Regions from separate parts of the Labrys sedimenti genome, predicted to be linked through region 2. Evidence: predicted binding sites of a transcription regulator. Region 2 holds the regulator's gene; the other holds the start of a gene.

Region 1 (4,244 bases), 930 kb from region 2:
TGGCGAAGCGATAGCGCTTGGCCTTGCACAGGCGCACGCCGTCGATGATCGAGGCATGGTTCAGGCTGTCGGAAACGATGGCATCCTCGGCACCGAGCAAGGGCTCGAACACCCCGCCATTGGCGTCGAAGCAGGCGGCGAAGAGAATCGCGTCGTCCTTGTTGAGATAGCGGGCGATGGTGCGCTCGAGTTCGCGATGCAGGGTCTGCGTGCCGCAGATGAAACGTACCGAAGCCATGCCGAAGCCATGGCCGTCCATGGCCTGCTTGGCGGTAGCGATGATCTCGGGGTTATCGGCCAGGCCCAGATAATTGTTGGCACACAGATTGAGCATCGGCCGCCGTCCGGCCTTATCAGCGACTTCGATGCGGGCACGTTGCGGGCCGGCGATCTCGCGTTCGCTCTTCCACAAACCGTCCTTGGCGATTTCCGTCAGGGTGGATTTGACATGATCGACGAGCGACATCGGGCGGCTCCCTTGCACCTGTTTGGGTTCACAGGCCTAAGCCAAAACCAGCCGCGCTTCAAATGATGAGATCATGCCGAAAGTAGATGGGGGCATTCAGGGACTGGTCTTCAAACCGGCCTAGCAGCGATGCGCCCTCCGGCAGGGAAAAGGCGGGTTCGAAGACCCGCCTCCCGACTTCTCAGTACGTTTTCGGCACATACATTTCCGACGGCACGGGATGGCGCACATAGTCCTCGTGGCGCTCGCGATCGGGCAGGATCACCGACGGATGCTCGACCTGGCCATAGGGGATCTGGCCGAGCAGATGGCTGATGCAGTTGAGGCGCGCGCGCTTCTTGTCCACCGCCTCGACCACCCACCAGGGCGCTTCGGGAATGTGGGTGCGCTCAAGCATCACTTCCTTGGCCCTTGTATAGTCTTCCCAGCGCCGCCGGGATTCGACGTCCATCGGGCTCAGCTTCCACTGCTTGAGCGGATCCTGGATGCGCATGTTGAAGCGGAATTCCTGCTCCTCATCGGTGATCGAGAACCAGTATTTCAACAGGATGATGCCCGAACGCACCAGCATGCGCTCGAATTCGGGCGCGGAGCGGAAGAACTCCTCATATTCGGCATCGTTGCAGAAGCCCATGACATGCTCGACGCCTGCCCGGTTGTACCAGCTGCGGTCGAACAGCACCATTTCGCCGCCGGCCGGCAGATGGGCGACATAGCGCTGGAAATACCATTGCGTGCGCTCGCGCTCATTGGGCGCCGGCAAGGCGGCGACACGGCAGATGCGCGGGTTGAGGCGCTGGGTGATGCGCTTGATCACGCCGCCCTTGCCGGCGGAATCACGCCCCTCGAACAGCACGACGACCCGCAACTTGTGATGCTGGATCCAGTCCTGCAGCTCGACCAGTTCGTGCTGCAGGCGGAAGAGCTCGCGGAAATAGATCTTGCGATCGAGCGTGTCGCGCTCCTCCAGTTCGGGCGTGTCCCCGAGGATGCGGTCGAGGCGCGCCTCCTCCAGCTCCAGTTCCAGTTCCTCGTCATAGCCATCGGCGATCTCCTGCCGGATGCGGTCGAGATTGGGCCTGCTATCGGCTGGCGTGGTCATGCGAATACTCCTTGCGCGAAGGGTGGCTCGATCAACCGAACCCGTTTCGGGCGCCATAGGCCCATGCTTTGATGAAGCCCGTAGTGCAGGAATATTTCAGTTATGTGACAGCCCCGGCAAGCACCCCTTGCCGAGTTGCTCAGCCCATCTTCAGCCACTCCACGGCGCGATGGGCGATGGCCATCACCGGGGCATTGGTGTTGGCGCTGACGATCTCGGGCATCACCGAACAGTCGAACACGCGCAGGCCCTCGATGCCGCGAACGCGCAGCTGGGAATCGAGCACCGCCATCGGATCATCGTCCCGTCCCATGCGCGCCGTACCGACCGGGTGATAGTTGGTCTTGACCATGCGCTTGCAATGGGCGTGCAGATCGGCATCGGAAACTTTGTCGGCACCCGGCAGCATCTCGTGGGAGATCTTCTCCCTGATCGGCGAGGCGTCAAGGAAGGAACGGGCAAAACGCAGGCCCGCAATCATCAGCCTGATATCCTCGGAATGCTTGAGGAAGCCGCCATCGACAACCGGCGGCTCGAGCGGATCGGCCGAGCGCAGCCTCACCGTTCCCCGCGATTTCGGCCGGAGCAGGCAGGTGGTGAAGGTGACGCCGTCACAGGCGGTGACGTCTGTGATGTCGCGGTCGAGATAGACGGTCGGTACACAATAGATCTTCAGCGAAGCGTCGGCCTCGCGGTCGTCGGGATTGGTGAAGACGCAGGCTTCCACACCCGTGGTGGTTACCGGGCCCTGCTTGCGCAGGAGATAATCGAGCCCATTGCGGATCATGTTCCAGCCCTTGTCCTGGCCGAAATAGCCATAGCGGCCGTTGGAGGCGGCAATCACGGGCACCTCGCAATGATCCTGCAGGTTCTCTCCCACACCCGGCAGATCCACCCGGGGCTTGATGCCATGGCGCAGGAGATGGTCGGCCGGGCCGATGCCCGACAGCATCAGGAGCTTGGGCGTGACGTAGGTCCCGGCGGCTAGGATCACCGTTGCGGCGGATGCCCTGTGGGTCCGGCCGCCTTCCACATACTCGACACCCGTGCAGCTGATACCTTCGATGATGAGGCGCGTCACGATCGCTTCGGTGGTGATGGTCAAGCGTTCGTCGTCGCGCACCAGCGGCAGAAAGGCATCCACGGCCGAGCAGCGGCGCTTCGTCACCGGATCCATGGTGCCCTGCATCAGGCCGACGCCGCGTTGGCGTCCGGAATTGAAGTCGGGATTGAGCGGCTCACCCAGGGACGGCAGCGCCTGAAGGAAGGCCCTCGTCATCTCGCAGGTATGGAGCGGCCTCGTGACCTTGAGCGGGCCGGTGGTACCATGCACGGGCGTGTCGAGGTCGGCATTGCCTTCCATTGCAATGAAATGGGGGAGGATATCGGCATAGCGCCAGCCCTCCGCCCCGTAGTTCTCGGCCCAATTGTCGTAGTCGGCCGGTTGGCCGCGCATATAGACCATGGCATTGACCGAGGAGCCACCGCCCAGCACCCGTCCCTGCGGCACGATGGTGGCGCGCCCGTCGAGCTGGGGCTGGCGCTCCATCCTGTGCATGGTGAGATAGGTGTCCTTAGCCAGATATTTCATGTAGCCGGCCGGCATATGCATGATCGGATTCATGCGCGCCGGGCCGGCTTCCAGCATCAATACGCGCTGGCCGAGGTCGCGCACGAGCCGCATGGCGGTGACACAGCCCGACGAGCCGCCGCCAACGATGATGGTGTCGTAAGTCATGGCCATTCGAACCCGCCCCATTTGTCTGACGAGTTCGTTGTGTTTCACAACTTTCACCGAAGTGCAAACGGATTAGACCGTCGGCGGCGCCCCTGCCCCCAGGGTGATCAGCACGATCTCGGGCGGCACGCCGAAGCGCACCGGCAGCCCCGTCATGCCAAGGCCGCCCGAGACGACGAGGTGGCGATCCCCCTCGACGATATGGCCATAGGCAAAGCGGCTGCCGTAACGCGAGGGCACATGAATCACCCCGATGCCGGGCAGCACCACCTGCCCGCCATGCGTATGGCCACAGACCGTCAGGGCGATCCGATCGGGCACGTCGACGAAGATGTCCGGCTCATGCGCCAGCAGGATCGCCGGAGCGGTGTCGCCCACCTTGGCGAGCGTGCCCGGCAGATCGTCGAGGCCGTAATTGCCGTCGCCGAGGCCGAGCAGCCAGAAAGGCTGGCCGTCCTTGACGAGCCGCAGCGCCGCATTCTCCATCACATGGATGCCATGGGCCTTGAAGGCACGGCGGACATTGTCGCCGTCATGCCAACCGATATCGTGATTGCCGAGCACGGCATGCACGCCGAGCGGCGCGCGCAGGATGGAAAGTGCCCTGCCGCATTCCGACATCGGCACGAAGGAACCGACGCCGAAGCGGCCCATGCCGGCCTCGTAGTCGCCCGCCAGCAACACGATGTCGGGTTTGAGGGCATTAGTGGTGTGGGCGATCCGCTCGATATGGGCAGGCGTCATCCAGGGATTGATGGCATGGATGTCGGCAAGCACGGCAATGCGCAGCGTCGGGCCGCTTCTCCATTGGGGCGGTGCGACTTGGTACTGCGTCGCCAGCAACCGTCTTGGCTCGACCCCGAAGGCGTAGCCGCCGAACAGGAGGGGCGTGGCAAGGCCGGCCTTGAGAAGGAAATTGCGTCTGGAGAGCATGCGGA
Region 2 (4,244 bases):
CGGCCCAGATTGCCATAGCCTGGCTGATCGCAAGGCCCGGGATCGTCGCTCCGATCGCCAGTGCCACCAGCGTCGAGCAGCTCGCCGACCTGATCAAGGCGACCGAGCTCAATCTCGGATCGGCCGAGATCGAGCAGCTTACCAAGGCAAGCGCATAATTTTCCTGCCGCTGTCGAAAGCGAACGGGATGGCGCGTCATTGTCATGCCGGCGCATCATGCGCCGGCAGAGACAGGAGGAACCCATGCAGTTCGCAATTCTGATCTACAGCAACGAAGAAGCCATGCTGAAGGCGGATCCCGCCAACAAGCAGCAGATCCTGGCCGCCTACCAAGCCTACACGCAGGCGCTCCAGTCGTCCGGCAGCCTGGGACCGTGGAGCCGCTTGCGTCCGACGGCTTCGGCCACCACCGTGCGTATCGCCGACGGCAAGAGCCAGGTGCTCAACGGTCCCTTTGCCGACACCCGTGAGCAGCTCGGCGGCTTCTACATCATCGACGTGCCGGACCTGGATGCCGCGATCGGCTGGGCGGCGCGCTGCCCGAGCGCGGCCATCGGGACCATCGAGGTCCGGCCGATATGGGACCCGAAGGACTATTGAGCAAACGAGCCGAGCCGGTGTCTTCGGCCCCCGCTGCCGACCTTGCCGAAGTCGTGGCGCGACGCAGCTATGGCCGTCTCGTCGCACTTCTTGCGGCACGCTCGAGCGACATTGCGGGGGCGGAGGACGCCCTGGCCGACGCCTTCGCGGCAGCCTTGGAACATTGGCCGGCGGGCGGCGTGCCCGCCAATCCCGAGGCCTGGCTCCTGACCGCGGCCCGCCGCCGCCAGATCGATGCGGCCCGCCGCGCCAGGCTGCGCGGCGAAAAGGCGGACGCGGTCATCCGCCATGTCGAGGCCCTCGCCTCGGAGCAGGGCGAGCGGCATGCCGTGCCCGACGAGCGCCTGCGCCTGATGTTCGCCTGCGCCCATCCCTCTCTCGATGCTTCCGTGCGTGCGCCCCTGATCCTGCAGGTGATATTGGGGTTCGATGCCGGCGCGATCGCCAGCGCCTTCCTGGTCTCACCCACTGCGATGGGCCAGAGGCTGGTGCGGGCCAAGGCCAAGATCAAGCAGGCCGGCATTCCCTTCCGCATCCCGGAGCCCGACGAGCTGCCCGGCCGCCTCGATGCGGTGCTGGCGGCCGTCTACGCCGTCTATGCCGAGGGCTGGGCCGATCCGGAAGGGGCTCACGCCCGCGAGCGCAATCTGTCGGCGGAAGGTATCTGGCTCGGCCGGCTGCTGGCCTCGCTCCTGCCCGGCGAGGCAGAAGTGCTGGGACTGCTGGCGCTGATGCTGCACGCCGAAGCGCGGCGAGCGGCACGCCGCGGCCCGGGTGGCGATTATATTCCGCTGGAGCAGCAGGATACCGCGCTCTGGGATGCCGGGCTGATCGAGGAGGCCGAGGCCTTGCTTGCCCGGGCCGGCCAGGTCCGCCAGATCGGCCGCTATCAGCTGGAAGCCGCGCTGCAATCGGCCCATGCTCATCGACGCATCTGCGCGGCGACGGACTGGGCCGCGATCGTCACGCTGTATGAAGCCCTGGTCCTGCTGACCGCTTCTCCGGTGGCCGCCATCAACCGGGCCGTGGCGCTGGGCCGCCTTGCGGGGCCGCAGGCTGGTCTGGACGCGCTCGACGAGGTCGCCGGCGACGGACGCATCATCGATTACCAGCCCTATTGGGCAGCGCGTGCCGACTTGCTGGCGCGGGCGGCGAAGCCGGAAGAGGCCCGCAATGCCTATTCGCGGGCGATCGGCCTGGAGAGCGACCCGGCCATCCGCCGCTATCTGCAGGGACGCCTGGCGGATCTGGGGGCGTGATTGCGTGGCCAGAGAACTGGTCAGACACTGATGCTCACCCTTACACCAACTCGCGCAATCCCCGACCCGTCATTGCGAGCGAAGCGAAGCAATCCAGGAACTCGCAGGCCTGGAGTTCAGGGCTCTTGGATTGCTTCGCTTCGCTCGCAATGACGTTGATGAGTCGAACTCAAAGCGTGCTGGTATTACTCACTACGTCGCGCAGCCTTGGCGAAAGGAAGCGGGCGGGCAATGCCCGCAAACCGCCCTCAGGATTGCTTGGCGAAGGTCTCGTCGAAGGAATAGCCGGCGCCACGCACGGTGCGGATCGGATCGATCTCGCGGGTGCGATTCATCGCCTTGCGCAGGCGGCCGACATGCACGTCGACCGTGCGCTCGTCAATATAGACGTCGCGGCCCCAGACGCTGTCGAGCAACTGCTCGCGCGCGAACACCCGTCCCGGCGCCTGCATTAGGAATTCGAGCAGGCGGAACTCGGTCGGGCCGAGGCGGATCTCGCGATTGCCGCGATGGACACGCTTGGTCTCCCGGTCGAGCGAGATGTCGCCGGCCTTGAGCAGGGAGGCGACGTGATCGGGCTTGGCCCGGCGCAGCAAGGCACGCACGCGGGCCGAGAGTTCGGGCACCGAGAAGGGCTTGACGACATAGTCGTCGGCGCCGGTGGCAAGGCCACGCACGCGTTCGGTTTCCTCGCCGCGCGCCGTGAGCATGATCACCGGCAGGCGCTCGGTTTCCGGCCGCATGCGGATGCGCCGGCACAATTCGATGCCGGACAGGCCCGGCAACATCCAGTCGAGCAGGACGAGGTCCGGCACGCTTTCGCGCAGCCGAATCTCGGCATCGTCTCCGCGTGCGACGCTATCGACCTCATAGCCTTCGGCTTCGAGATTGTAGCGCAGCAGCAGAGTCAGGGCTTCTTCGTCCTCGACGATCAGAACCTTGGGAGGCATGGCCTATCCCTTGTTATTTAGCCGGCACAGGAAGATCGACAAGATCGGTGCTGTTGTCCGCCTTGGGCCGCTCGCCGGCCGGCGATTCACCGGTGACCAAATAGTGCACCGTCTCGGCGATGTTGGTGGCGTGGTCGCCGATGCGCTCGATGTTCTTGGCGCAGAACAGCAGATGGGTGCAGAAGCCGATATTGCGCGGATCTTCCATCATGTAGGTCAGCAATTCGCGGAACAGCGAGGTATACATCGCATCGATCTCGCCGTCCGAGCGCCAGACCGAGAGCGCTTCCTCGACGTTGCGCTGGGCGAAGGCATCGAGCACCTGCTTGAGCTGCTCGAGCACCAGGTCGGCCATGTGATCGAAACCGCCGAAGAGCTGGGCCGGCTGGGCGTGGCTGTGGATGGCCACCACGCGCTTGGCGACGTTCTTGCCGAGGTCGCCGATCCGTTCGAGGTCATTGGCCACCCGCAGGGCCGAGACGATTTCGCGCAGGTCGAGGGCCAGCGGCTGGCGCTTGGCGATGATCAGGATGGCCCGGTCCTCGACCTGGCGCTGCAGCTTGTCGATCGCGGCATCGAGATCGATCACCGCTTTGGCGCGCTGGGTGTCACGCTTGAGCAGGGCTTCGACGCTGTCGGCCACGCTCTTCTCGGCGTAGCCACCCATTTCGGCGATCATGTTGCGCAGTTCGCGCAGTTCCTGGTCGAAGGATGTAACGATATGGTCGGACATGCCGCCTCCAAATGAATTCGACGCTGGCCGGGAATCAGCCGAAGCGGCCGGTGATGTAGTCCTGCGTACGGCTGTCGTTCGGGGTGGTGAACATCTTGTTGGTCTGGCCGACCTCGATGAGGTCGCCCAGATAGAAGAAGGCCGTCACATCCGCGCAGCGCGCCGCCTGCTGCATATTGTGCGTGACGATGACGATGGTGAAGTCCCGCTTCAATTCGTCGATCAGTTCCTCGATCTTGGCGGTCGAGATCGGATCGAGTGCGGAGGTCGGCTCGTCCAGCAGCACGACTTCGGGCTTCACCGCGATGGTGCGGGCGATGCACAGGCGCTGCTGCTGGCCGCCGGACATGCCGAGGGCCGAAGCGTGCAGGCGGTCCTTGACCTCGTTCCACAAGGCGGCCTTGGTGAGGCACCACTCGACGCGCTGGTCCATCTCCGCCTTGGAGATGGACTCATGCAGGCGCACGCCGAAGGCGATATTGTCATAGATCGACATCGGGAAGGGCGTCGGCTTCTGGAACACCATGCCGATGCGGGCGCGCAGCACGGCCGGATCGATTTCCTTGCCGATGACGTTCTGGCCGTCGAGCAGCACGCGGCCCTTGGCGGTCTGCCCCGGATAGAGGTCGTACATGCGGTTGAGCACGCGCAGCAGGGTCGACTTGCCGCAGCCGGAGGGACCGATCATGGCAGTGACCTGCC

Evidence for each region. The regulator PhoB, encoded in region 2, activates phosphate uptake and scavenging genes when phosphate is short. The targets are predictions, from matches to a motif close to TGTCATNNANCTGTCAT.
Region 1: a site for PhoB is predicted at 1,662-1,678, ahead of ppk2 (polyphosphate kinase 2). Genes of this name have one in related genera too.

Annotation. Positions count from the first base shown of each region.
Region 1 covers NZ_JAXOUF010000002.1:952,857-957,100, reverse strand. The annotation lists gene U1R88_RS10860 (glycine C-acetyltransferase) at 1-466, opposite strand, end outside; gene ppk2 (polyphosphate kinase 2) at 648-1,568, opposite strand; gene U1R88_RS10850 (GMC family oxidoreductase) at 1,708-3,312, opposite strand; gene U1R88_RS10845 (metallophosphoesterase) at 3,379-4,239, opposite strand.
Region 2 covers NZ_JAXOUF010000002.1:26,215-30,458, forward strand. The annotation lists gene U1R88_RS06510 (aldo/keto reductase) at 1-158, shown strand, start outside; gene U1R88_RS06515 (YciI family protein) at 244-600, shown strand; gene U1R88_RS06520 (RNA polymerase sigma factor) at 618-1,859, shown strand; gene phoB (phosphate regulon transcriptional regulator PhoB) at 2,108-2,809, opposite strand; gene phoU (phosphate signaling complex protein PhoU) at 2,823-3,542, opposite strand; gene pstB (phosphate ABC transporter ATP-binding protein PstB) at 3,577-4,244, opposite strand, start outside.